One region of the Cellulomonas sp. KU4C genome, then DNA from elsewhere that is predicted to be linked to it. Evidence: predicted binding sites of a transcription regulator. Region 1 holds the regulator's gene; the other holds the start of a gene.
What was found. The regulator LexA, encoded in region 1, represses DNA repair genes until DNA is damaged. The targets are predictions, from matches to a motif close to TCGAACANNTGTTCGA.
Positions count from the first base shown of each region.

Region 2: AC1VL8_RS15050 (Rv2578c family radical SAM protein) is a predicted target of LexA. The motif match lies at 1,803-1,818, and genes of this name have one in related genera.

Region 1 covers NZ_CP200322.1:2,531,511-2,543,203, forward strand. Annotated here, with positions in the region: gene AC1VL8_RS12030 (F390 synthetase-related protein) at 1-1,923, opposite strand, end outside; gene AC1VL8_RS12035 (3-oxoacyl-ACP synthase III family protein) at 1,926-3,005, opposite strand; gene lexA (transcriptional repressor LexA) at 3,058-3,816, opposite strand; gene AC1VL8_RS12045 (LysM peptidoglycan-binding domain-containing protein) at 4,132-4,662, shown strand; gene nrdR (transcriptional regulator NrdR) at 5,123-5,626, shown strand; gene AC1VL8_RS12055 (S9 family peptidase) at 5,669-7,594, shown strand; partial or broken gene AC1VL8_RS12060 (AMP-binding protein) at 7,814-9,524, opposite strand; gene AC1VL8_RS12065 (aldo/keto reductase) at 9,613-10,662, opposite strand; gene serA (phosphoglycerate dehydrogenase) at 10,697-11,693, opposite strand, start outside.
Region 2 covers NZ_CP200322.1:3,154,179-3,165,871, reverse strand. Annotated here, with positions in the region: partial or broken gene hisS (histidine--tRNA ligase) at 1-1,126, shown strand, start outside; gene AC1VL8_RS15055 (TspO/MBR family protein) at 1,155-1,724, opposite strand; gene AC1VL8_RS15050 (Rv2578c family radical SAM protein) at 1,827-2,939, shown strand; gene aspS (aspartate--tRNA ligase) at 3,019-4,833, shown strand; gene AC1VL8_RS15040 (GNAT family N-acetyltransferase) at 4,830-5,675, shown strand; gene AC1VL8_RS15035 (MMPL family transporter) at 5,700-7,937, opposite strand; gene AC1VL8_RS15030 (replication-associated recombination protein A) at 8,030-9,457, shown strand; gene rpsD (30S ribosomal protein S4) at 9,668-10,294, shown strand; gene AC1VL8_RS15020 (DUF948 domain-containing protein) at 10,460-10,825, shown strand; gene AC1VL8_RS15015 (hypothetical protein) at 10,822-11,328, shown strand; gene alaS (alanine--tRNA ligase) at 11,476-11,693, shown strand, end outside.

The DNA of each region.
Region 1 (11,693 bases):
GGCGGCGGCGTGCTGCACCACCCGGAAGTCCCGCACGCCGGGTGCCGCCAGCACCGCAGCCCGCACGAAGTCCGGGAACAGCGGCGCCGGGACGCCGTCGCCGCCGGGGAGCCACAGCAGGTCGTCGGCGCGGCCCAGCACCTCGTCGACGACCTGGCGCGGGTCGCCGCACGAGCACGCGTCGCCCGCGACCAGCACGTCCCCGAGGCGGCGCCGGAGCACCGCCTGGCTGGTGCGGAACAGGTCGGTCACCACGGGGACGAACCGGCGGTCGGCGGGCGGGCCCACGGGCTCCCGCTCGACCACGACCAGGTCCTCGGCCAGGTGCAGCCGCCCGTCGGTGCAGCTGATCCCGAGGAACCCCTCCGCCGCCTGGTAGACCTGGTCGACGCGCAGCCCGAACGCCGCCTCGACGGTCCGGCGGTCGTGCGGGTCGAGCACCTCGGCGACCGACAGCACGCGCCGCAGCGGCAGCCTCAACCCCGCCCGGGCGAGCAGCACCAGGACCGAGGGCGGCGCGACCAGCACCGTGGGCGCGGCGGCGACCACCTCGGCGACCAGCGCGTCCACCGGCAGCGCCAGGTCCACGAACCGGAACTGCACCCGGCCGCCGTCCACCGACTCGTACAGCGGCCCGCCGGCCCGCAGCACCAGGGTCACGCGGGCCCCCGCGAGCAGACCGTCCGGCAGCGCGCGGGCCAGCACCTCGCCGGCCCAGCGGTCCCGCTCGGCCGCGGACGTGAGGAACGCGGTCTGCTGCCCGGAGGTGCCGGACGACAGCCCGACGGACAGACCGCGCAGGGTGGTGCCGAAGTCGCGACCGCGCTCCGCGGCCCGCGCGGCCGTGACGCACTCCTCGAGACCGACGCCCCGGGTGTTCAGCCCCGCGAACCGCGCCAGCACGTCGGGCTTGTCCAGCACCGGCAGGTCGGCCAGCGTCCGGGGCGTGGTGCCCGCGTACGCGGCGTACCGGTGCGGCGCCCGGGCCAGCACGCCCCGCAGGTGCCGCTCCTGCCAGCGCTCGAGGGCGGCACGGTCGGCGAACCGGCGTCGCCGGGCGTGCGCGTAGTGCCAGAGCACCCGGGCCCGGCTCACCCGCCCAGCACCGCGCGCGCCGCCGCGATCGCGTCCTCGTCGTGGGACGGCAGCACCAGCACTCCGGTGCGCCGGCGGGCCAGGTCGTCGAGCGCGGCCAGCGTCCCGCGGTAGGCCGCCCAGTCGGCGGTGACGGCGCGCGCCACCGGGTGCGGCAAGCTCGCCGTGCGTGACGGCGCGGGTGTGCCACGCGGCGTCGCCGACCAGGACGAGGTCGGTGCCGGGTGTCCGGACCACCAGGCCGAGGTGCCCCGCGCTGTGCCCGGGCAGCGGCACGACGAGCAGCCGGCCGTCGCCCAGCAGGTCGCGCGCGCCGGTCAGCGGGTCGAGGTCCGCCGCCGCGGCCGGCGGCAGCGACACCGGGTCCACCAGCCGGTCCGGCAGGTCGTCGGGGAGCAGGGCCGGCAGGAGGCCGCGCCGCAGCCGGCCGAACCCCCGCACCCGGCGGGCGAGCGCGACCGCGCCCGGGTCGGCGACCACCCGCGCCGCCGGGAAGTCCAGCAGCCCGCCGACGTGGTCCGCGTGCAGGTGCGACAGCACGACGTACCGGACGGCAGCGGGGTCGACGCCCCGCGCCGCGAGCTGGGCGGCCGCGGACGCGTCGGGATCGACGTGCACCGGCAGCAGGCCGCCGTAGACGCGGTCGAGGCCGTGGGCCATCGCCGCGCGGACCCGCGGCGCGTACCCGGTGTCGAACAGCACGGTCCCGTCGGGGTGCTCGACGACGACCACGAGGGCGGGGAAGCGGACGGGCGCACGGCCGGCGCCGCGACGGGCGATGCCGGCGGGGTGGGTGGTCCACCCGGCGGTGAGCAGCGAGACGCGCACGGTCAGTACCTCAGGACGATCGCGGACAGGGTGAGCCCGGCACCGGTGCCGAGCAGCAGCGCGGTGTCGCCGCGCCGCAGGCGGCCCGAGGCGACGGCGTGGTGCAGCGCGGTGGGCACGGACGCGGACACCTGGTTGCCGTGGTCCGCCAGCACGTCGACCACGGCGTCGGCGCGGACCCCGGTGCGCTCGCGCAGGTAGCGCAGCCCGACGCCGCTCGCCTGGTGCGGGACCAGGACGTCGACGTCCTGCGGCGTGATGCCGGCCCGGTGCTCGACGTCGCGCAGGAACGCCGGCACGGTGCGGGCCACGTGCCGCAGCAGCACGGCGCCGTCCATCCGGAACAGGTACGCCGACGGGTCCGGGGGCGGGTCCATCGCGTTCCACCGGGTGCCGCCCGCCTCGATCCGGCACGCCCGCCAGGCCTCGGGCCAGGTCGCCGAGCGCGCGGCGAGCACCGCCGAGGACTCGCCCGGCGCCGCGGGGCCCAGGACGACGGCCGCGGCCCCGTCGCCGAACAGGGCACTGCTCTCCGGCTCGGTGTGGTCCAGGCCGCGGGACGCGAGCTCGGTCGCCACGACGGCCACCCGGCGCCACCGGCCGGTCGCGATGCCCGACGCCGCGATGCCGAACGCGGTCAGGAACCCCACGCAGGACGCGTTCACGTCGAACGCCTCGCACGCGCCGCCGGGCGCCTCCAGGGCCGCGAGCGTGAGCACGGCGGTGGTCGGCATCGGCTGCTCGGGCGCGACCGCGGACACGATCAGGGCGTCCAGGTCCGCGACGTCCAGCCCGGCGGCGGCCAGTGCGGCGGCGACCGCGGACGCCGCCATCCGCGAGGACGTCTCGCCCGGGCCGGCCCACCGGCGGGACGTCACGCCGGACCGGGCGGCGGAGGTGCCGGGCGCGCGGCCGAACCGCTCGTCGAGCTCCGCGGACGTGACCACGACCGCGGGCTCGTGCACGCCGGTGCCCAGCACGCGCACCGGCTGCGGCGGGGCGACGGGCCCCGACGCGTCGGACGCGTGGCCGGCGGGCGGGGTCTGGTCGGCGGGGGTCGGCACGTCGGCCCGGTGGGTCATGCGCGCCAGGATGGCACGACCGACGGGCCGCCCCGCACCACGCCGTGGCCGGTCAGAGGCTGCGCAGCACCGAGACGACGCGGCCGAGCACCTGCGCGTGGTCGCCGTCGATGGGGGAGTACGCGGGGTTCTGCGGCATGAGCCAGACGTGGCCGTCCGTGCGGCGGAGCGTCTTGACCGTGGCCTCGCCGTCGAGCATCGCGGCGACGATCTCCCCGTTCTCGGCGACCGGCTGGCGTCGGACGACCACCCAGTCCCCGTCGCAGATGGCCGCGTCGACCATCGAGTCGCCGACGACCTTGAGCAGGAACAGCTCGCCGGATCCCACGAGCTGCCGCGGCAGCGGGAACACGTCCTCCACGAGCTGCTCCGCGAGGATCGGCCCGCCGGCGGCGATCCGGCCGACGACCGGGACGTACGCGGCCTCGGGCGCCCCGTCGCGCGCCGCGCTGTCCTCGTCGCCGAGCCCGCCGGCGCCGGTCGCCCGGAGACCGGGCGCGCCGGGCAGGGCGGCGACGCCCCGGGAGTCGTCGGGCTGCACGACCTCGATCGCGCGCGGCCGGTTCGGGTCGCGGCGCAGGTAGCCCTTGCGCTCGAGCGCGGTGAGCTGGTGCTTGACGCTCGACGGGCTGGTCAGCCCGACCGCGTCGCCGATCTCGCGCATGCTCGGCGGGTAGCCGCGGCTCTCCACGGAGGCGCGCACGGTCTCGAGCACGAGCCGCTGGCGCGGCGTGAGGCCGTCGCCCCCGCCGAGCTCCGCGACGCCGCCGTCCTCGGCCGGCGCCGTGGCGCCCGCTGCCTCGCTCGTCATGTCCGCTCCCGTCCTCGCGACGCCGGTGCCCGCCGCACCCGTCCGTCGTGCTCCGCACCCGAGGCGGTCCGTGCTGGTCACGACGCTGCCGGGCGGTCGTGTCAGTGCCTCGTGGTGCGCTTCTCCCGACGTCACGAGAGTAGGGCGCCCGGGCGGGTGGATCAAACACCTGTTCGATCGTGTCTCGACATCCCACCCGGGGTGTGGTTCAGTTTCGTACAGACGTTCGAACGAACAGGTGTTCGACCCGGTGTCGGGCGCGGTGCAGCACAGCAGATCGAGGTCGCGTCGCGGCCCAGGAGGGAAGTGGTGGGGATGAGCGCCATCGCAGCGCAGCCGTGGACCACGGCGCAGCCCGTCGTGCGGACCGCGTCGACGGGAGCGCGGGCGGTCGTCACGAGGCCCGCGGTCTCGGGTCGGCCGGGCGCCTCGGGTCGGTCGGGCGCGCGTCCGGTGCGGCACCTCGCGGTCGTCCCGGACGTGACCTCGCTCCCGGAGCGCCCGCGGTCCGCGCGGCCCCGGCCCGTGCGTCCCGTGGTGACGCCGGCTGCGCCCGCACCGCTGCGACTGACCCGTCGTGGGCGCGCGGTGCTCGTGGTGCTCGGGCTGCTGGTGGTCGCGGGCGGCGTGCTCGGCGGCCAGGCGGTCGCCGACGGTCCGGAGCGCGCGGTCGAGGTCGTCACGCACGCGGTGCAGTCGGGGGAGACGCTGTGGCAGATCGCCGCGGCCGTGGCCGCGCCGGGCGAGGACGTCCGCGACGTCGTCGCGGAGCTGCAGGAGCTCAACGGGCTCGCCGACGGCTCGCTCACCGCCGGTCAGGTGCTGCTGCTCCCGGCCGAGTCCTGACGGCGCATCGGGCTCGGCCTGGACGCCCAGGTCACCACCCGAAACACCGCGGGTGGATTACGTGAGCAGGTGCTTGCGTAATTGTCGCGGGCGCCCCTAGGGTGGTGCCACCTCGAACGGCTGGCTGGGGGGCTCGCCGCGAGGGACGCGTCGTCGTCGTGGCCCTCGGGTCCGGCGCAGAGGCGTGCAGCAACCGTCCGGACGAGGCGAGTCGTCCGGACGAGACGGGACGGGGGCGTCCCCACGAGGGTGGCCGCGCACGCGGCCACCCTCGTCGTCGTCCCGGGGTGTCTGGCGCGTCTCAAGGCGTCCGGGGCTCCTGACCAGCGCCTCCGTGCCCGGCCGAACCCGTGTTGCACCGGCTGGCGCGCGGGTCCTACGGTGTCCCGGGCGTCCGGACCGGCGCGGCGCAGCCGCCACCCGCCGACCGCGCCGCCCACGCACCGTCAGGAGGCACCCCGTGCACTGCCCGTTCTGCCGTCATGCCGACTCCCGCGTCGTGGACTCCCGCACGTCCGACGACGGGCTCTCGATCCGCCGACGCCGGCAGTGCCCCCAGTGCAACCGCCGGTTCACCACGATCGAGACCGCGAGCCTGTCGGTGGTCAAGCGCTCCGGCGCCACCGAGCCGTTCAGCCGCGAGAAGATCGTCAACGGCGTCCGCAAGGCCTGCCAGGGTCGCCCGGTCAGCGAGGACGACCTCGCGCTGCTCGCCCAGCGCGTCGAGGAGACGCTGCGCGCGAGCGGCAGCGCGGAGCTCGACGGCTCGGAGATCGGGCTGGCCATCCTCGGGCCGCTGCGCGACCTGGACGAGGTCGCGTACCTGCGGTTCGCGAGCGTCTACCAGGCGTTCAGCTCGCTCGACGACTTCGAGGCGGCCATCACGGTCCTGCGCGCCGAGAACGAGGAGGCCGACGCCGCGCGCCGGGCCGCCGCCGAGGCCCCGGCGGTCCCGGGCGCCTGAGGTCGCGCCCCGCGGGCGCGCGCGTCGTACTACGGTCGACGGGTGATCCCCGCTGACCTGTCGCTCCTGCACGCACCCGGCACCCCCGCGCTGGCGCCCGACGGCTCGTTCGTCGTCGTGGCCCGCACCGCGCCCGACCTCGAGTCCGACGAGTACACCGGCCAGCTCTGGCGGGTGCCCACCGACGGCTCCGCGCCGCCGGTCCGGCTGACCCGCGGGCACCGGGACACCGACCCGCGGGTGTCGCCCGACGGCCGGTGGGTCGCGTTCCTGCGCGCCGAGCCGAAGGGTCGGCCCCAGCTCCACCTGGTCGAGTCCGCGGGCGGCGAGCCCGTGCGGCTCACCGACGCCCCCCTCGGGGCCGGCCCGGCGCGCTGGTCGCCCGACGGCTCCGCGCTCGCGTTCCTGGCCCGGGTCCCGGAGGAGGGACGGTACGGCGAGGACGCGTCCGCCGAGCGCCCCCGCCACATCACCGAGCTGCCCTATCGGGGCGACGGCGTCGGGTTCACGCGGGACAAGCGCCGCCGGCTGTTCGTCGTGGACGTCCCGGCCGACCCGGCCGCGCGCACCGTCGTGCCGGAGGGCGAGGACGCCACGCCGACCGCGCGGGAGGTGACCTCGGGCGACGTCGACGTGGAGCAGATCGCCTGGCTGCCGGGAGGCCGGTACGTCGTGGCGGTCGCCGCCCGGCACGCCGCGCGCGACAGCGACCTGCGGACCGACGCCGTGGTCGTGGACACCGCGCCCGGCGCGGACCACGCCCTGCGTCCGCTGACCGACGCCGACGCGGGCAGCACGCTCGCCGTCGCCGCGGCGCTGCCCGCCCGTGACGGGTCCGCCGTCTGGCTGCTCGCCCAGGACATGGGGGAGTCGGGCCGCGACTTCGTCGCCCGGCAGACGGGGCTCTACCGCCTCGCCCTCCGCACCGGGTCGGCGGGTCCCGAGGCCGCTGCGGCACCGGAGCGGCTGACGGACGCGGAGGCGGTCGACCTCGACCCGGGGACGTTCGCCGTGACCGCCGACGGGGTGCTCGTCGGCGTGCAGGAGCGCGGGACCGTCGTGCTCCGCGAGGTCGCGACCGACGGCACCGTCCGCGACCTGGTGACGGGCGCGGTCGTCGCGCACGGCGTCGACGCCGCGACCGGCGCCCCGCTGGCTGCCGCGACCGTCGCGGGTCCCACGACCGCCGGCGACGTGCACGTCGTCGACCTCGGCACCGGCGCGACGCGCGTGCTCACTGACTGGTCGGCGCCGCTGCGCGCGACCGGGCGGGTCCGCGAGCCCCGCGAGGTCACGGCGACGGCCCCCGACGGCTACCCGGTGCACGGCTGGGTGGTGACGCCCGACCCGGAGCGGTACCCGGGCCCGCACCCGACGCTGCTGATGATCCACGGCGGCCCGTACGCGCAGTACACGGTGGCCCTGTTCGACGAGGTGCAGACGCTCGCCGAGGCCGGCTACGCCGTGGTCTACGGCAACCCGCGCGGCTCCGCCGGCTACGGGTCGGCGCACGGGTCGGCGATCCGGCACGCCTTCGGCACCGTCGACACGGACGACGTGCTCGCGCTGCTCGACGCCGCGCTGGAGGACCCGGCGCTCGACGGCGAGCGGGTGGGCGTCCTCGGCGGCTCGTACGGCGGCTACCTGACCGCGTGGCTGACCACCCGGACCGACCGGTTCCGCGGGGCGGTCGTGGAGCGGGGCTTCCTCGACCCGGTGAGCTTCGTCGGGTCGAGCGACATCGGCTGGTTCTTCGGGCTCGAGTACCTGGGGGACGGCGACGACGAGGCGTCCCGGGCGGCCGTCGCCGCGCAGTCGCCGATGGCGCACGTCGCCCGCGTCACCACGCCGACGCTGGTGATCCACTCGGAGCAGGACTGGCGGTGCCCGGTCGAGCAGGGCCAGCGCTGGTTCGTCGAGCTCAAGCGCCGTGGTGTCCCCGCGGAGCTTGCTGCTGTTCCCGGGTGAGGGCCACGCCTCACCCGCTCGGGCCGCCCGCAGCACCGGCTCGTGCGCTTCGAGCACGTCCTGTCCTGGTGGGACCGCATCCTCCCGGTCCCCGCGTCCTGACCCACCGCGAGGGCGCAGCCGGCACCGCGAGGGCGCCACGGACACCACGAGGGCGCAACCCGGGGGTTGCGCCCTCGTGGTGTCGCGTACGCCCTCGCGGGCCGCGAGGCTTCCGGGTCAGGAGGGGCGGATCAGGCGGCGGGCCGCCGCCATGAGGTCGTCGCGGACGACCCGGCGCAGGACCTTGCCGATCTGGGAGCGCGGGAGCCTCCTCGAGGATGACGATCTCGCGGGGGACGGCGTAGCGGGCCAGCCGCTCGCTGCACCACTCGCGCATCGCGGCGATGTCGACGTGTGCGCCGATCTCGGTCACGATCGCGGCGACGACCTTCTCCCCGAGGTCGCCGCCGGGCAGGCCGACGACCGCGACCTCGCGGACGCCGGGCATGTCCCGGAGCTTGTCCTCGACCTGCGACGGGTAGACCTTGAACCCGCCGGTGACGATCATCTCCTTGATCCGGTCCACCAGGACGACGAACCCGGTCTCGTCGACGCGGACGACGTCGCCGGTGCGCAGCCAGCCGTCCTCGAGCAGCTGCTCGGCGGTCTCCTCGGGTCGGCCCCAGTAGCCCGCGAACACCTGCGGGCCGCGGATCAGGAGCTCGCCCTGCTCGCCGGGGGCGACCTCGCGGGTCGGGTCCTCCTGGTCGACCACGCGGATGTCGGTGCTCGGGAACGGCAGCCCGAGCGCGCCGGGGCGCCGGTCCGCGGACAGCGGGCTGCCGAGCGCGACGGGCGAGGTCTCGGTCATGCCGTAGCCCTCGATGACGAGACCGCCGGTGAGGGTCTCCCAGCGCTGCGCGGTCGCGGGGGACAGCGACATCGCGCCGGAGATCGCGTACCGGAACGAGCTGAGGTCGGCGTGCTTGGCCTCGGCGGCGGCGGCGAGCCGGTCGAGCATCGGCGGGACCGCGGGCAAGAAGGTGCCGGGGCGCCGGCGCTGCGCGGCGAGGACCGCGGCCGGGTCGAACTTCGGGAACGCGACGAGCGTCGCGCCGACCCGGGTCGCGTAGGTCAGGCACAGCGTGAGGCCGAACGCGTGGAAGAACGGCAGCACGCCGTAGATCGTCTCGGTGCCGGGCTCGGCCTGGGTCCACGCCTGGCCCTGCACCGCGTTCGCGACGAGGTTCCGGTGCGTGAGCACGGCGGCCTTCGGCGTGCCGGTGGTGCCGCCGGTGTACTGCAGCAGCGCGACGTCGGAGCTCACCGGCTGCGGGTGGTCGGCGGGCAGCGGGGCGGCGTCGGCCACCAGGCGGTGCCAGACGGGCGTGCCGGCGGGCAGCGGCGAGCGCAGGGCGGCGCGGGTGGCCCGGGCGGACCGCACCGGCAGCCGCAGCGCGAGGCGCTTGACGGCCGGCAGGTCGGCGGACACGTCGACCGCGACGACGGTGCGCACGTCGGTCGTGGCCTGCGACTCGAGCGCGGCGGCGACGGCCTTCTCCCAGACGAGGGCGACCGTCGAGCCGGAGTCCGCGAGCTGGTGGCCGAGCTCGGCGGCGGTGTACGTCGGGTTGTGCTCGACGACGACCGCACCGAGCCGCAGCGCGGCGTAGAACGCCACCATGTGCGAGGTGCAGTTCGGCAGGGCGATGGCGACGCGGTCGCCGGCGCGGACCCCGAGGTCGCGCAGCACGGTCGCCCCGCGGGACACGGCGTCGGCCAGCTCGGCGTACGTCGTGGCGGCGCCGAGGAAGTCGACGGCGACCCGGTCCGGCCAGGACGCGGCGGCGCGGTCGAGGGCGGCGGTCAGCGGCTCGTCGGGCACGTCGGCCTCGGCGGGGACGCCGGGGGCGTACGACGCGTGCCAGGGACGAGAGAAGTCGGTCACGGTGTCACCGTAACCTACGGATGCGTAGGTTACGTGTGCGTAGCACGCGTCGGGCGGGGAGGCACGGCGGTCGGGGTCCGGCGCGACCTCACAGGTCGGAGGACCGCGACCCCCACAGGTTGATCCCGCCGTCGACGGCGTGCCGGTCGATCTCCGCGAGCTCCGCGTCGGTCAGCGGGGCGGCCCGGACCGCCGCCAGGTTCTCCTCGAGCTGCGCGGCGGTCCGCGCGCCGAGCGCCACCGACGTCACCCGCGGGTCGCGCAGCACCCAGGAGATCGCGAGCTGAGCGAGCGTCTGCCCGCGCCCGTCGGCGACCTCGGCGAGCGCCCGCACCCGCGCGAGGTTCTCCTCGCTCAGGTACTCCGGCCGCAGCGGACCTCCCTGCGCGGCCCGCGAGTCCGCGGGGACGCCGTCGAGGTACTTGCGGGTCAGCAGCCCCTGGGCGAGCGGCGAGAACGCGACCACGCCCATCCCGGCCTCGCCGGCGACGTCGAGCAGGCTGCGGCCGCCCGCGTCGGCGTCCGGCTGCTCCACCCAGCGGTTCAGCATCGAGTACGAGGGCTGGTGCAGGGTCAGCGGCAGGCCCATCGACGCGGCGACGGCCAGCGCCTCGCGCGTCCGGGACGCCGAGTACGACGAGATGCCCGCGTACCGCGCACGCCCGGACTCGACGGCGGTCCGCAGCGCGCCGATCGTCTCCTCCAGCGGCGTGCTCGGGTCGAACCGGTGGCTGTAGAACACGTCGACGTGGTCGACGCCGAGCCGGCGCAGCGACTGGTCGAGCGACGCGAGCAGGTACTTGCGCGACCCGAACTCGCCGTAGGGGCCGGGCCACTGCCGGTAGCCGGCCTTCGTCGCGATCAGGAGCTCGTCGCGGTAGGGCGCCAGGTCGGTGGCCAGCAGCCGGCCGACGCTCTCCTCGGCCGCACCCGGGGGCGGCCCGTAGTTGTTCGCGAGGTCCAGGTGCACGACGCCGAGGTCGACGGCGCGCAGCACGAGGGCGCGCTGGTCGGCGAACGGCGTGGCGTCGCCGAAGTTCTGCCACAGGCCCAGCGTGGCCGCGGGCAGGTCCAGCCCGGAGCGGCCCGCGCGGCGCAGGGGGAGTCGGTCGTGGCGGTCGGCGTCGGCGAGGTGCACGACCCCGACCGTACCGGCCGGGCGACCGCAGGGGTCAGGACACCACGCGCAGGCGGATCGTCTCCGGGCGGGCGCGCAGCGCCTCGACGACCTCGCGCTCGACGGCGACGGCGTCGGTCACCACGTAGCCGACCTCGCCGCGGGTCGCGAGCAGCTGGCCCTCGATGTTCGCGCCGTGCTCGGCGAGCGTGGCGTTGACCGCGGCGAGCACGCCGGGGACGTTGCGGTGCAGGTACGCGAGCCGGTGCACGCCCTCGCGGCGCTCGAGCGTGAGGTTCGGCAGGTTGACGCTGAGCATCGTCGTGCCGGTGGCGAGGTAGTCGCGCAGCTTGTTCGACACGAACTGCCCGATGGCCTCCTGCGCCTCCTCCGTCGACCCGCCGGTGTGCGGCGTGAGGATGACGTTCGGCAGCCCGCGCAGCTCGGAGTCGAACGGGTCGCCCTTGCGCTTGGGCTCGACGGGGAACACGTCCACCGCGGCGCCGGCCACGTGGCCCGCGAGCACCGCGTCGCGCAGGGCCGCGTAGTCCACGACGAACCCGCGGGACAGGTTGAGGAAGATCGCGCCCTCGCGCATCCGGGCGAACTGCTTGGCGCCGAACAGGCCGGCGTTGCCGCTGCGGCCGTCGACGTGCAGCGTCACGATGTCCGCGACGTCGAGCAGCTCGTCCAGGGTCTCCGCACGGCGCGCGTTGCCGAGCGCCAGCTTCTCGGCGGTGTCGTAGAACACCACGGACATGCCGAGGTTCTCCGCGAGCACCGACAGCTGGGTGCCGATGTTGCCGTACCCGACGATGCCGAGCGTGCGACCGCGGACCTCGTGGGCGCCGTCGGCGGACTTGTTCCACACGCCGTCGTGCATCGACCGGTCGAGCACCGTGAGCCGGCGGGTCAGCGCGATGATGTCGGCCAGCGCGATCTCCACCACCGAGCGGGTGTTCGAGAACGGCGCGTTGAACACCGCGACGCCCCGGGACGCCGCCGCGTGCAGGTCCACCTGGTTGGTGCCGATGCAGTACGCGCCGATCGCG
Region 2 (11,693 bases), 620 kb from region 1:
TCGGGCTGCACTTCGACCTCACCGTGCCGTTCGCGCGGTACGTGCTGGAGAACGCCGGCCACCTCGCGTTCCCGTTCCAGCGCTACCAGATCCAGAAGGTCTGGCGCGGCGAGCGGCCCCAGGACGGCCGGTTCCGCGAGTTCGTGCAGGCCGACATCGACGTGGTGGGCGCCGGCGACCTGCCCTACCACTACGAGGTCGACCTGCCGCTGGTGATGGCGGAGGCGCTCGGCGCCCTGCGGGACATCGGCGTGCCCCCCGTGCGGATCCTGGTGAACAACCGGCGCGTCGCCGAGGGGTTCTACCGCGGGCTGGGGCTCGAGGACGTCGACGCGGTGCTGCGCAGCATCGACAAGCTCGACAAGATCGGCGCCGAGAAGGTCGCCGGGCTGCTCGTCGCCGAGGCCGGCGCCACGTCCGAGCAGGCCCAGGCGTGCCTGGCGCTCGCGGCGATCCACGGCGGGGACACCGGCGTGGTCGACCGGGTGCGGGAGCTGGCGGCCGCCCACGGCGTCACCTCGGAGCTGATGGAGCAGGGTCTCGCGGAGCTGGGCAGCTCATCGAGGCGGCGGCGGTGCGCGCCCCGGGCGTCGTCGTGGCGGACCTCAAGATCGCCCGCGGCCTGGACTACTACACCGGGTCGGTCTACGAGACGGTGCTGGTCGGCCACGAGCAGCTCGGGTCGATCTGCTCGGGCGGGCGGTACGACACCCTCGCCTCGGACGGCAAGCAGACCTACCCCGGCGTCGGGCTCTCCATCGGCGTGTCCCGGCTGGTCTCGCGCCTGCTGACCGCGGGGCTCGTGCGGGCGACCCGCGGGGTGCCCGCGGCGGTCCTGGTCGCGGTGACCGACGAGGCGACCCGGCCGGCGTCCGACGCCGTGGCCGTCGCCCTGCGGGCGCGCGGGGTGCCGGTGGAGGTCGCCCCGACCGCCGCCAAGTTCGGCAAGCAGATCAAGCACGCCGACCGGCGGGGGATCCCGTTCGTCTGGTTCCCGGCCGCCGAGGACGGCGCCGCGGACCAGGTGAAGGACATCCGCTCCGGCGAGCAGGTCGACGCCGACGCCGCGACGTGGGCGCCGCCCGCCGAGGACCTGTGGCCCCGGGTCGTGCCGGCGGGGGAGTGACCCCCGCGCGTCCACCGGGTCGCCGCGCTCAGGCCAGCGCGGCGACCCCGGCGTTCAGCGTCGTGGCGAACAGCACCCAGGCCAGGTAGGGCCCGAGCAGCCAGGCGATCCACGGGGTCAGCCGGTGGAACGCGACGATCGTGGCGACCAGCGCCAGCTCGAGCGCGAGGATGATCGCCAGGCCCAGACCCAGCTGCTCCGCGCCGAAGAACACCGGGGTCCAGGCGGCGTTCAGCGCCAGCTGCACGCCGTAGAGCACCAGGGCCGTGCGTGCCACCCGTGCCCCGTGCCGCCGCCACAGCAGCCACGCCGCCACCGCCATCAGCGTGTACAGCACCGTCCACGCGGGCCCGAACACCCAGTTCGGCGGGGTCCACGCGGGCTTCGCGGCGTCCGCGTACCAGCCGTCGACCCCCGAGGTCGACGCGATCCCGCCGCCGGCGGCGACCAGGACGTTGAGCAGCAGCAGGCCCGCCAGCACGAGCCAGCCGCGCCGGCCGCGGCGCGCGCCCGCGTCCGGGTCGGTCGGCACGTCGCGGCGCGCGGCGGTCCGCGGGTCGGGGGAGCGGGTGGGCCGGGCCGGGTTCGCGGAGGTCATGGCTCCACGGTCGGCCCTCGTGCCGGACCCGGCAACCGGAAGCCCAGCATGCTGAGCACCGCGGTGCTTGCGCCGAGGTCGAACACGTGTTCGAATCGAGCCATGCGGTGGGACGGGCAGAAGACGACGGGGCAGCCCGACGGCGCGCTGCCCGGGCTGGCGCTCGCGGGCCTGCAGCGCTCGGTCCGGACGCCGGAGTTCGCGGGCGTGACGTTCCACGAGGTGCACGCGAAGTCGGCCCTGAACAAGGTGCCCGAGGCGTCCGCGATGCCGTTCCGGTGGACGGTCAACCCGATGCGCGGCTGCCTGCACGCCTGCACCTACTGCTTCGCCCGCCCGACGCACGAGTACCTCGGCCTGGGACCGGACGAGGACTTCCAGACGCAGATCGTCGTGAAGACCAACGTCGCCGAGGTGCTCGCCGCCGAGCTGCGGCGCCGGTCCTGGGCGCACGAGCACGTCGCGCTCGGCACCAACACCGACCCGTACCAGCGCGCGGAGGGCCGGTACGCCCTGATGCCCGGGATCATCGGCGCGCTGGCGCACTCCGGCACGCCGCTGTCCCTGCTGACGAAGGGCACGCTCCTGCGCCGCGACCTGCCGCTGCTGGTCGAGGCGGCCGGTGAGGTCGGGGTGAGCGTGGCCGTGTCGCTCGCGATCGGGGACGAGGAGCTGCAGCAGGCGATGGAGCCCGGCACGCCGACGCCGCGGGCCCGCCTCGCGCTGATCCGCGCGGTCCGGGACGCGGGGCTGCCCTGCACGGTGATGGTCGCGCCGGTGATGCCCTGGCTGACGGACTCGACCGACCACCTCGACGGGCTGTTCCGCGACCTCGCCGAGGCGGGCGCGTCGGGCGTCTCGGTGATCCCGCTGCACCTGCGCGGCCCGGTGCGCCCGCTCATGCTCCGGTGGCTGGCGGAGCACCGGCCGGCGCTCGTCGCGAAGTACCGGCGGTTGTACGGGGACGGCGCCTACGTCCCCGAGGAGTACCGCCGGTGGCTGTCCGACCGGGTGCGCCCGCTGCGCCGCCGGCACGGCCTCGACCTGCCCGAGGTCCCGACGACGGACCCGGCGGCCGGCGGCACCGCGGGGGTCGCCACGCCCGCGCCGTGGCGGTTCCGGCCCCGGCAGGCCGCGGAGGTGCCCGTGAGCCTGCTCCCCGGTGCGGTGACCGGTGCGATGCGGGCCGGTGTCGTGCAGCCGGCGCTGTTCTGACGGCGGCGGCGACGGCCGGGTCGGCAGTAGACTCGCCGGGCTGCTCCGAGCAGCGCCCCACCACCTGAGAGGACTTGTCGTGCTGCGCACCCACACCGCCGGCTCGCTGCGGGCCGAGCACATCGGCACCACCGTCACCCTGACCGGGTGGGTGGATCGCCGGCGCGATCACGGTGGGGTGGCCTTCGTCGACCTGCGCGACGCCTCGGGCATCGCCCAGGTCGTCATCCGCGACGAGGCCGTCGCCCACGGCCTGCGCGCCGAGTACGTCCTGCAGGTCACCGGCGAGGTCGGCCGCCGCCCGGACGGCAACGAGAACAGCCACCTCGCGACCGGCGAGGTCGAGGTCGTGGCGCAGCAGGTCGTCGTGCTCAACGAGTCCGCGCCGCTGCCGTTCCAGGTGTCGTCGTCGCTCGACGAGCCCGTGGGCGAGGAGGCGCGCCTGCGCCACCGGTACCTCGACCTGCGCCGGCCGGAGCCCGCGAAGGCGATGCGCCTGCGGTCCAAGGCCAACCAGGCCGCGCGCCGCGTGCTGGACGCGCAGGACTTCGTCGAGGTCGAGACCCCGACGCTGACCCGCTCCACCCCCGAGGGCGCCCGCGACTTCGTCGTCCCCGCGCGCCTGGCGCCGGGCTCCTGGTACGCGCTGCCGCAGTCCCCGCAGCTGTTCAAGCAGCTGCTCATGGTCGGCGGTATGGAGCGCTACTACCAGCTCGCCCGCTGCTACCGCGACGAGGACTTCCGGGCCGACCGGCAGCCGGAGTTCACGCAGCTGGACGTCGAGATGTCGTTCGTCGACCAGGACGACGTGATCGCGCTCGGCGAGCAGATCCTCGTGGCGCTGTGGGACCTGATCGGCTACACCGTGCCGACCCCGGTGCCGCGGATGACGTACGCCGACGCGATGGCGCGGTTCGGCTCCGACAAGCCCGACCTGCGGTTCGGCCTCGAGCTGGTCGAGCTGACCTCGTTCTTCGCGGACACCCCGTTCCGCGTCTTCCAGGCTCCGTACGTCGGTGCGGTCGTCCAGCCCGGCGGCGCCTCGACGCCGCGGCGCGGGTTCGACGCCTGGCAGGAGTGGGCCAAGCAGCGCGGCGCCAAGGGCCTCGCGTACGTCACGGTCGCCGAGGACGGCACGCTCGCCGGCCCGGTCGCGAAGAACATCTCCGAGGCCGAGCGCGAGGGCCTGGTCGCCGCCGTCGGCGCGCAGCCGGGCGACGCGGTGTTCTTCGCCGCCGGCAAGGCGTCCGAGGCCCGGGCGCTGCTCGGTGCCGCGCGCCTCGAGATCGGCCGCCGCGGCGGGCTGATCGACGAGTCGCAGTGGGCGTTCGTGTGGGTCGTCGACGCGCCGCTGTTCAAGCCCACGGGCGAGGACGACGACGTCGCCGTCGGCGAGGGCGCCTGGACCGCCGTGCACCACGCCTTCACGTCGCCGACGCCGGAGTGGATCGACCGGTTCGAGGAGAGCCCGGGCGAGGCGCTGGCCTACGCGTACGACATCGTCTGCAACGGCAACGAGATCGGCGGCGGCTCGATCCGTATCCACCGCCGCGACGTCCAGGAGCGCGTGTTCGCGATCATGGGCATCGGCGAGCAGGAGGCCCAGGAGAAGTTCGGCTGGCTGCTCGACGCGTTCCAGTTCGGCGCGCCGCCGCACGGCGGCATCGCGTTCGGCTGGGACCGCGTGGTCGCGCTGCTCACCGGCTCGGAGTCGATCCGCGACGTGATCGCGTTCCCGAAGTCCGGCGGCGGCTACGACCCGCTGACCGGTGCTCCGGCGCCGATCACCGCCCAGCAGCGCCGCGAGGCCGGCGTCGACGCCCAGGAGAAGGCCCCGGCCGCGCCGAAGGCCGAGACCCCCGTCGCGGACGCGGCGGCCCCCGCGCGGCAGTGACGCGGGTCGCCGACGCGGCGACCACCCCGGACGGGTCGTCCGACCCCGCGCTCCCCGCGCGGTGGGCGGACGACCCGTTCCTGCTGGACGAGCGCACCTGGTGGCGCCCGGCGGAGGTCCGGACCGCGGGGGACGCGATGCTGCTCGTGCAGCGGGCGGTGCAGCGCACGTCGACTCCGGGGCACCCCGACGACGGCGGGGCGCCGGCGACCATGCTGCTCGCGTCGGGCGAGCCCCGTGCGGCCGCCGTCCTGGTCGCCGAGCACGCCTGGCGCGCCTCCGCCGCCGGGTCGCCCGCGCACCGGTTCGCGTGGGTGGAGACCGCGGCGATGCCGCACCTGACGCCGGACGACCTCGGCCGGCTCGGGCTGCGGCCCGCGCGCACGGGCTGGGAGTGGATGGTCGCCGGCGCCGCGCCTGCGCCGGTCGACGGCGAGCGCGTGGTCCGCGAGCTCGACCCCGCGGCCGAGGGCGACGCGATCCGCGCGTGCCTCGCGGCGGCCAACCCGACGACCGACGCCGACCCCGCCGGTGCGGGCGAGCGCTGGTGGGGCGTCGAGGACGGCCGCGGCGGTCTCGGCGGCGTGATCGGCGCCGGCCCGCGGGTCGGCCGGCCGGGCGGTCGCGGCTCGGCGCACCTGCACGGGCTCGGCGTGCTGCCCGCCGCGCGCGGGCGCGGCCTCGGGGCGGGGCTCACCGCGGCGGCCACCCGCGGCCTGCTCGGCGACGGGTTGGACTGGGTGTCGCTGGGGATGTGGGACGACAACGACGGCGCGCGGCGGATCTACCACCGGCTCGGCTTCGCGACGGTGCACCGCCTGACGACCTTGCGCCGTCCCTGACGCCGTGCGGGCGGCGTCCGTGCGTCAGTGCGTGATCGCGAGACGCGCGTGCAGGCGCTTCAGCGGGCCGGGCGCCCACCAGTTCGCCTCCTGCAGCACCGTCATCGTGGCGGGCACGAGCAGGAGCCGGACCAGCGTCGCGTCGACCAGCACGGCGACCGCGAGCGAGAACCCGACCTCCTTGATCACCAGCAGCTCGCCGGCGACGAAGCCCGCGAACACCGCGACGATGATCGCCGCGGCCGACGTGATGACCCGGCCCGACCGCTGCAGCCCGAGCCGGACCGCCTCGTCGTTCGGGACGCCCGCGTCGTGCAGCTCCTTGATCCGGGACAGCAGGAACACCTCGTAGTCCATCGCCAGGCCGAACGCGAAGGCGATCACGAGCGCGATCACGTACGTCTCGATCCCGCCGGTGGGCTCGAACCCGAGCAGGCCGGACAGGTGCCCGTCCTGGAACACCCAGACCAGCACGCCCAGCGACGCGCACAGCGAGACGGCGTTGGTCAGCAGCGCCTTGACCGGCACCAGGACCGACCCGGTCATGAGGAACAGCAGCACGAGGGTCGCCACCGCGACGATCCCCAGCGCCCAGGGTGCGCGGTCGAGCAGCGCGTCGGTGAAGTCGATCTGGTTGGCCGCCTGACCGCCGACGTAGGCGTCGAACGGCAGGTCCAGGTCGCGCAGCCCGTGCACGACCTCCTGGGCGGTCGCGCCGCCCGGGTCGGTGCCCTCGGGGCGCACGCCGATCACGACCACCGAGTCCCGGGTCGCCGGGGGGTCGACGGAGGCGACCCCGGGCAGCGCCTCGATCTGCGGGACCACCGCCGCCGCCTCGGCAGCGTCCGCGCGCGCCACCACCGTGACCGACGGCGACGACGACGCCGGGTACTGCTCGGCCAGCAGGGCGACGAACTCCCGCTGCGGGCTGGACAGGGGAAGCAGCTCGGTCGTGGAGTTGCGCAGCTCGAGGTGCAGCAGCGGCGTCGCGAGGACCAGGAGCACCGCGAGGGTGCCCCCCATCACCCACCACGGTCGGCGCTGCACGCGGGTCGCGAGCCGGGAGAACACGCCCTCGTCGGCCTGCACGTCCGCGGTCCGGGCGAGCAGGCCGCGCAGCACGGGCACGCGGGACAGCAGGCCGGGTCGGGCGAGCCGGCGGCCGGTCAGCACGAGCAGCGCGGGGACCAGGGTCAGCGCGGTCGCGACGGCGAACACGATCACGGCGACGGCACCGGCCCCGAACGCCCGGAGGATGTCCTGCCGGAACACGAGCAGCCCGGCGATCGAGATGGCGACCGTCAGGGCGGAGAACGCCACGGTCCGCCCGGCGGTGCGCATCGTGGCCAGCAGCGCGGTCAGCACGGCCCCGTCGCCGCGACGACGGCGCGCGCCCGCCCCGGCGTCGTCGCCGAGGGCACGGCCCAGCTCCTCGCGGAACCGCGACACGATCAGCAGGCCGTAGTCGATCGACAGCCCGAGCCCGAGCACGGTGACGACGTTCACCACCGACGACTCGAGGTCGTCCATCACGTGCGACAGCGCGACCAGGGCACCCAGCCCGCCGGCGATCGAGGCCAGCGCCCCCACCATCGGCATCGCCGCGGCGAGGAACCCGCCGAACACCAGCACCATGATGAGCAACGCGACCGGCAGCGCGATCGCCTCGCCGGTGGTGAGGTCCTGCTTCACCTGGTCGGTGATCGCCGAGACGATGAGCGACCCGCCCCCGACCAGCCCGGTCGCCCCGGGCGCGACGCCGTCCAGCGCGCCCGGCACGGCGGCGAGGTGCCGCTCGACGTCCGCCAGCGCGACGGCCCGGTCGTCCGCGGACAGCGCGGGGTCGAGCTCGGCGACCATGAGGAAGCCGTCGCCGTCCTGCGCGAGCAGCGGCGCTGCGGCGGGGTTCGCGGGGCCGTCGGGCAGCACGAACGGGTCGATGACGGACACCACGCCCTCGACCCCCGCGACGTCGTCGCGTGCGGGCGCGAGGGCGTCCGCGAGGCCCTCGGTCGCCGGGTCGACGCCCTGCACGACCAGGCTCAGCGACGCACCCGCGGTGCTCGTCTCCGACAGCAGCTCGCCGGCGCGGGCGCTGTCGGAGCCGGGCACGGTGGGCTCGCCGGTGGTGAGCCGGTCGAACAGGTTCTGGCCGCCGACGCCGACGAGCGCGAGGAACAGGCACGCGCCCGCGACGACCGCCCAGGTGAGGACCGTCAGGCGGGGGTGGCGGGCGACCGTCAGGCCGAGTCTGTCGAGCACGCCGGTCAGCATCTCAGGCCGGGACGGTCCGGCGCACCCCGCCGGCACCTGCGGTGCGCGCCGTGGGGGACGGCGTGCGTAGGCTCGCGGGCATGGATCTGTTCGACGCGGTGACCTCGACGGCGCAGGGGACCCCCGCGCTGTCAGCGGGCGCACCGCTGGCGGTGCGCATGCGTCCGCGCAGCCTGGCGGAGGTCGCCGGCCAGGCCCACCTGCTCGTCCCGGGTTCGCCGTTGCGGCGCCTGGTCGAGCCCGGCGACGAGACGACGCGCCGGGCCGCGCCCTCGTCGGTGGTGCTGTGGGGGCCGCCGGGGACGGGCAAGACGACCCTGGCGTACCTCGTGGCGACGACGTCCGGCCGCCGGTTCGTGGAGCTGTCGGCCGTGACCGCCGGGGTCAAGGACGTCCGCCAGGTCGTCGAGGACGCGCGCCGGCGGCTCGCGGCGGACGGCTCGGAGACGGTGCTGTTCATCGACGAGGTGCACCGGTTCACCAAGGCCCAGCAGGACGCGCTGCTGCCGAGCGTCGAGAACCGCTGGGTCACGCTGGTCGCGGCGACGACCGAGAACCCGAGCTTCTCCGTCAACTCCCCGCTGCTGTCCCGGTCGCTGCTGCTGACCCTGCGGTCGCTCGACACCGAGGACGTGCGCGCGCTGATCCGCCGGGCCGTCGAGGACGAGCGCGGCCTCGGCGGTGCGGTCCGGCTCACCGAGGACGCCGAGGACCACCTGCTGCGCCTGGCCGGCGGCGACGCGCGCAAGGCGCTGACCATCCTCGAGGCGGCGGCGGGGTCCGCGCTGGCGGCCCGGTCGGAGCGGCTGGCCGACCCGGACGCCGAGCCGCCGGACCCGGACCAGCCGGCCGAGGTCGACCTGGCGACCACCGAACGGGCGATCGACGTCGCGGCCGTGCGGTACGACCGGGACGGCGACCAGCACTACGACGTGATCAGCGCGTTCATCAAGTCGGTGCGCGGGTCCGACGTCGACGCGTCCCTGCACTACCTGGCGCGGATGATCGCGGCGGGGGAGGACCCGCGGTTCATCGCCCGGCGGATCGTCATCTCCGCGGCGGAGGACGTCGGGATGGCGGACCCCTCGGCGCTGCAGACCGCGGTCGCCGCCGCGCAGGCCGTCGCTCTGATCGGCATGCCCGAGGCCCGGATCATCCTCGCGGAGGCGGTGGTGCACCTCGCGACGGCGCCGAAGTCGAACGCGGCGTACAACGGCATCAACGCCGCGCTGGCCGACGTGTCCGCGGGTCGGATCGGCGCCGTGCCCGGCCACCTCCGGGACGCGCACTACGCGGGCGCGAAGGCCCTCGGCCACGGCAAGGGCTACCTGTACGCGCACGACCACCCGCACGGGATCGCCGCGCAGCAGTACCTGCCGGACGACCTGGTCGGCAGCCGCTACTACACGCCGACCGACAACGGCTACGAGCGGCAGGTCGGCGAGCGGCTGGGCCGCATCCGGTCGGTCCTGGACCAGGCACCGCCGCCGCGACCGGACGCGCCGTAGCCGCGCGCCGCCACCGGTTAGGTGATCCGACCCGGTCCCGGTAGAGTCGACAGGTCGTCCGCGCCGTGTGCCGGACGGCCGCCTGGGGTCTTAGCCGCGTCCCGGGGGCCCACGGCTCGTCTCGCAGCCCCCGACGCACCAAGGTCGGCCCCGCGCCCGCCCCGGAGTCGCCGGGACCGGGTGTGCCGTACGAACGACAGGAAGATCCTCATGAGCAACGTGACCCGTGCGCGTCGCCAGGTGCGCCTCTCGCGCGCCCTCGGCCTCGCGCTGACGCCCAAGGCCGTCAAGCACTTCGAGAAGCGCCCCTACCCGCCCGGTGAGCACGGCCGCGCCCGTCGCCGCACCGAGTCGGACTACGCGGTGCGTCTGCGCGAGAAGCAGCGTCTGCGCGCCCAGTACGCGCTCCGCGAGAAGCAGCTCGCCCGTGCGTACGAGGACGCCCGCAAGGCCCCGGGCCTGACCGGTGAGGCCCTCGTCGAGGACCTCGAGACCCGCCTCGACGCCCTGGTGCTGCGTGCCGGCTTCGCCCGCACCATCCTCCAGGCGCGCCAGACGGTCGTGCACCGTCACGTCCTGGTCGACGGCAAGATCGTGGACCGTCCGTCCTTCCGCGTGAAGGAGGGCCAGACCCTGCAGATCAAGCCCAAGAGCCAGACCACGGTGCCGTTCCAGGTCGCCGCCGCCGGCGCCCACCGCGACGTGCTGCCGGCCCTGCCGGGCTACCTCGACGTCCAGCTCGAGAAGCTGAGCGCCGTCCTCGTCCGCCGCCCGAAGCGCGCCGAGGTCCCGATCACGTGCGAGGTCCAGCTGGTCGTGGAGTACTACGCCCGCTGACCGCACCCGGTCCACCCGCGACGCCCCCGTGCCGCCCGTCAGGGCCGGTGCCGGGGCGTCGCGGCGTTCCGGGGCCACGTGCAGGACGGCACGGTCGACCCGGCCGTGCCGGGTAGGGTTTCGCGGGAGCGCCGGGCACCACCGGCACGAGCTGAAGGGCTGACCATGCTGGGAGACATCGCGGGGCTGATCGCGGCCATCGCCTTCGTGCTGCTGGTCGGCGCGCTCGCCGTGCCGCTGGTGAAGCTCGGGCGGGTGCTGGACGAGACGCGCACCTCGGTCCGCGAGATCACCGAGCACACCGTGCCGATCCTCGACGAGGCCGCGACCACCGTCTCCTCGACGAACACCCAGCTCGAGCGGGTCGACGCGATCACGACGTCCGCCGCGCAGATCACGCAGAACGCCTCCGCGCTGACGTCCCTGTTCGCGGCGACGGTCGGGGGCCCGATGATCAAGGTCGCCGCGTTCTCCTACGGCGTGCGCCGCGCGCTGTCCGGCCTCACGGGCCGGGGGAGGTCCGGGCGATGAGCCGCCTGCTCTGGGTCGCCGTCGGCGCCGCTGCCGCGGTCGCCGGTGCCAAGCGGCTCGGGCTGCTCGACGGGGTGACCGGCGCGCCGGCCGCCCACGGCGCCCACGCCGGCGGCCCCGCCACGGGCGCGGCCACCACCGCCACGACCGCCGCCCGGGCCGTGCGCACCGCGTTCCGCGCGGGCGCCACCACCGCGGGCGCCGTCCGGTCGTTCTCGGACGCCCGGCGCGCGTTCCGTGACGGGATGGCGGAGCGCGAGCAGCAGCTGCGCCACGACCTCGTCGGCGACGTCGACGTGGACGCGATCCGCGCCGAGCGTGCGGCGCGGCGGGCGGAGCGCGACGGGCTGCACGACGACCCCTCCGGGTCCACCCCGCCCGCCTGGCAGCACGACCCGGAGGCCCGCGTGGCCGCCCGCGCCGCCCGGTCGCGGCGCGGCTGGGCGGACGAGCCGACCGACGACCCCGACGACCAGGACGGCGACCTGCCGTACTCCTTCTGACCACCCACCGAGGCCCGGGTGCCTGACCCCGGGCCCGCAGCGCCCTAGGCTGCACCCGGTCGCCCCCGCGGGAACACCCCCGCCCGGTGCGACGCTGAGCACGAGGACGGCGGGACGCCACCCCGCCCGCGAGATGACGAGGACACCATGCGCACCGCCGAGATCCGCCAGCGTTGGCTCGACTTCTTCGAGGCCCGCGGCCACGCCGTGGTGCCCTCGGCCCCGCTGATCTCGCCCGACCCCTCCACGCTGTTCGTGATCGCCGGCATGGTGCCGTTCATCCCGTACATGCTCGGCGAGCAGACCGCGCCGTGGCCGCGCGCCACCAGCGTGCAGAAGTGCGTGCGCACCCTCGACATCGAGGA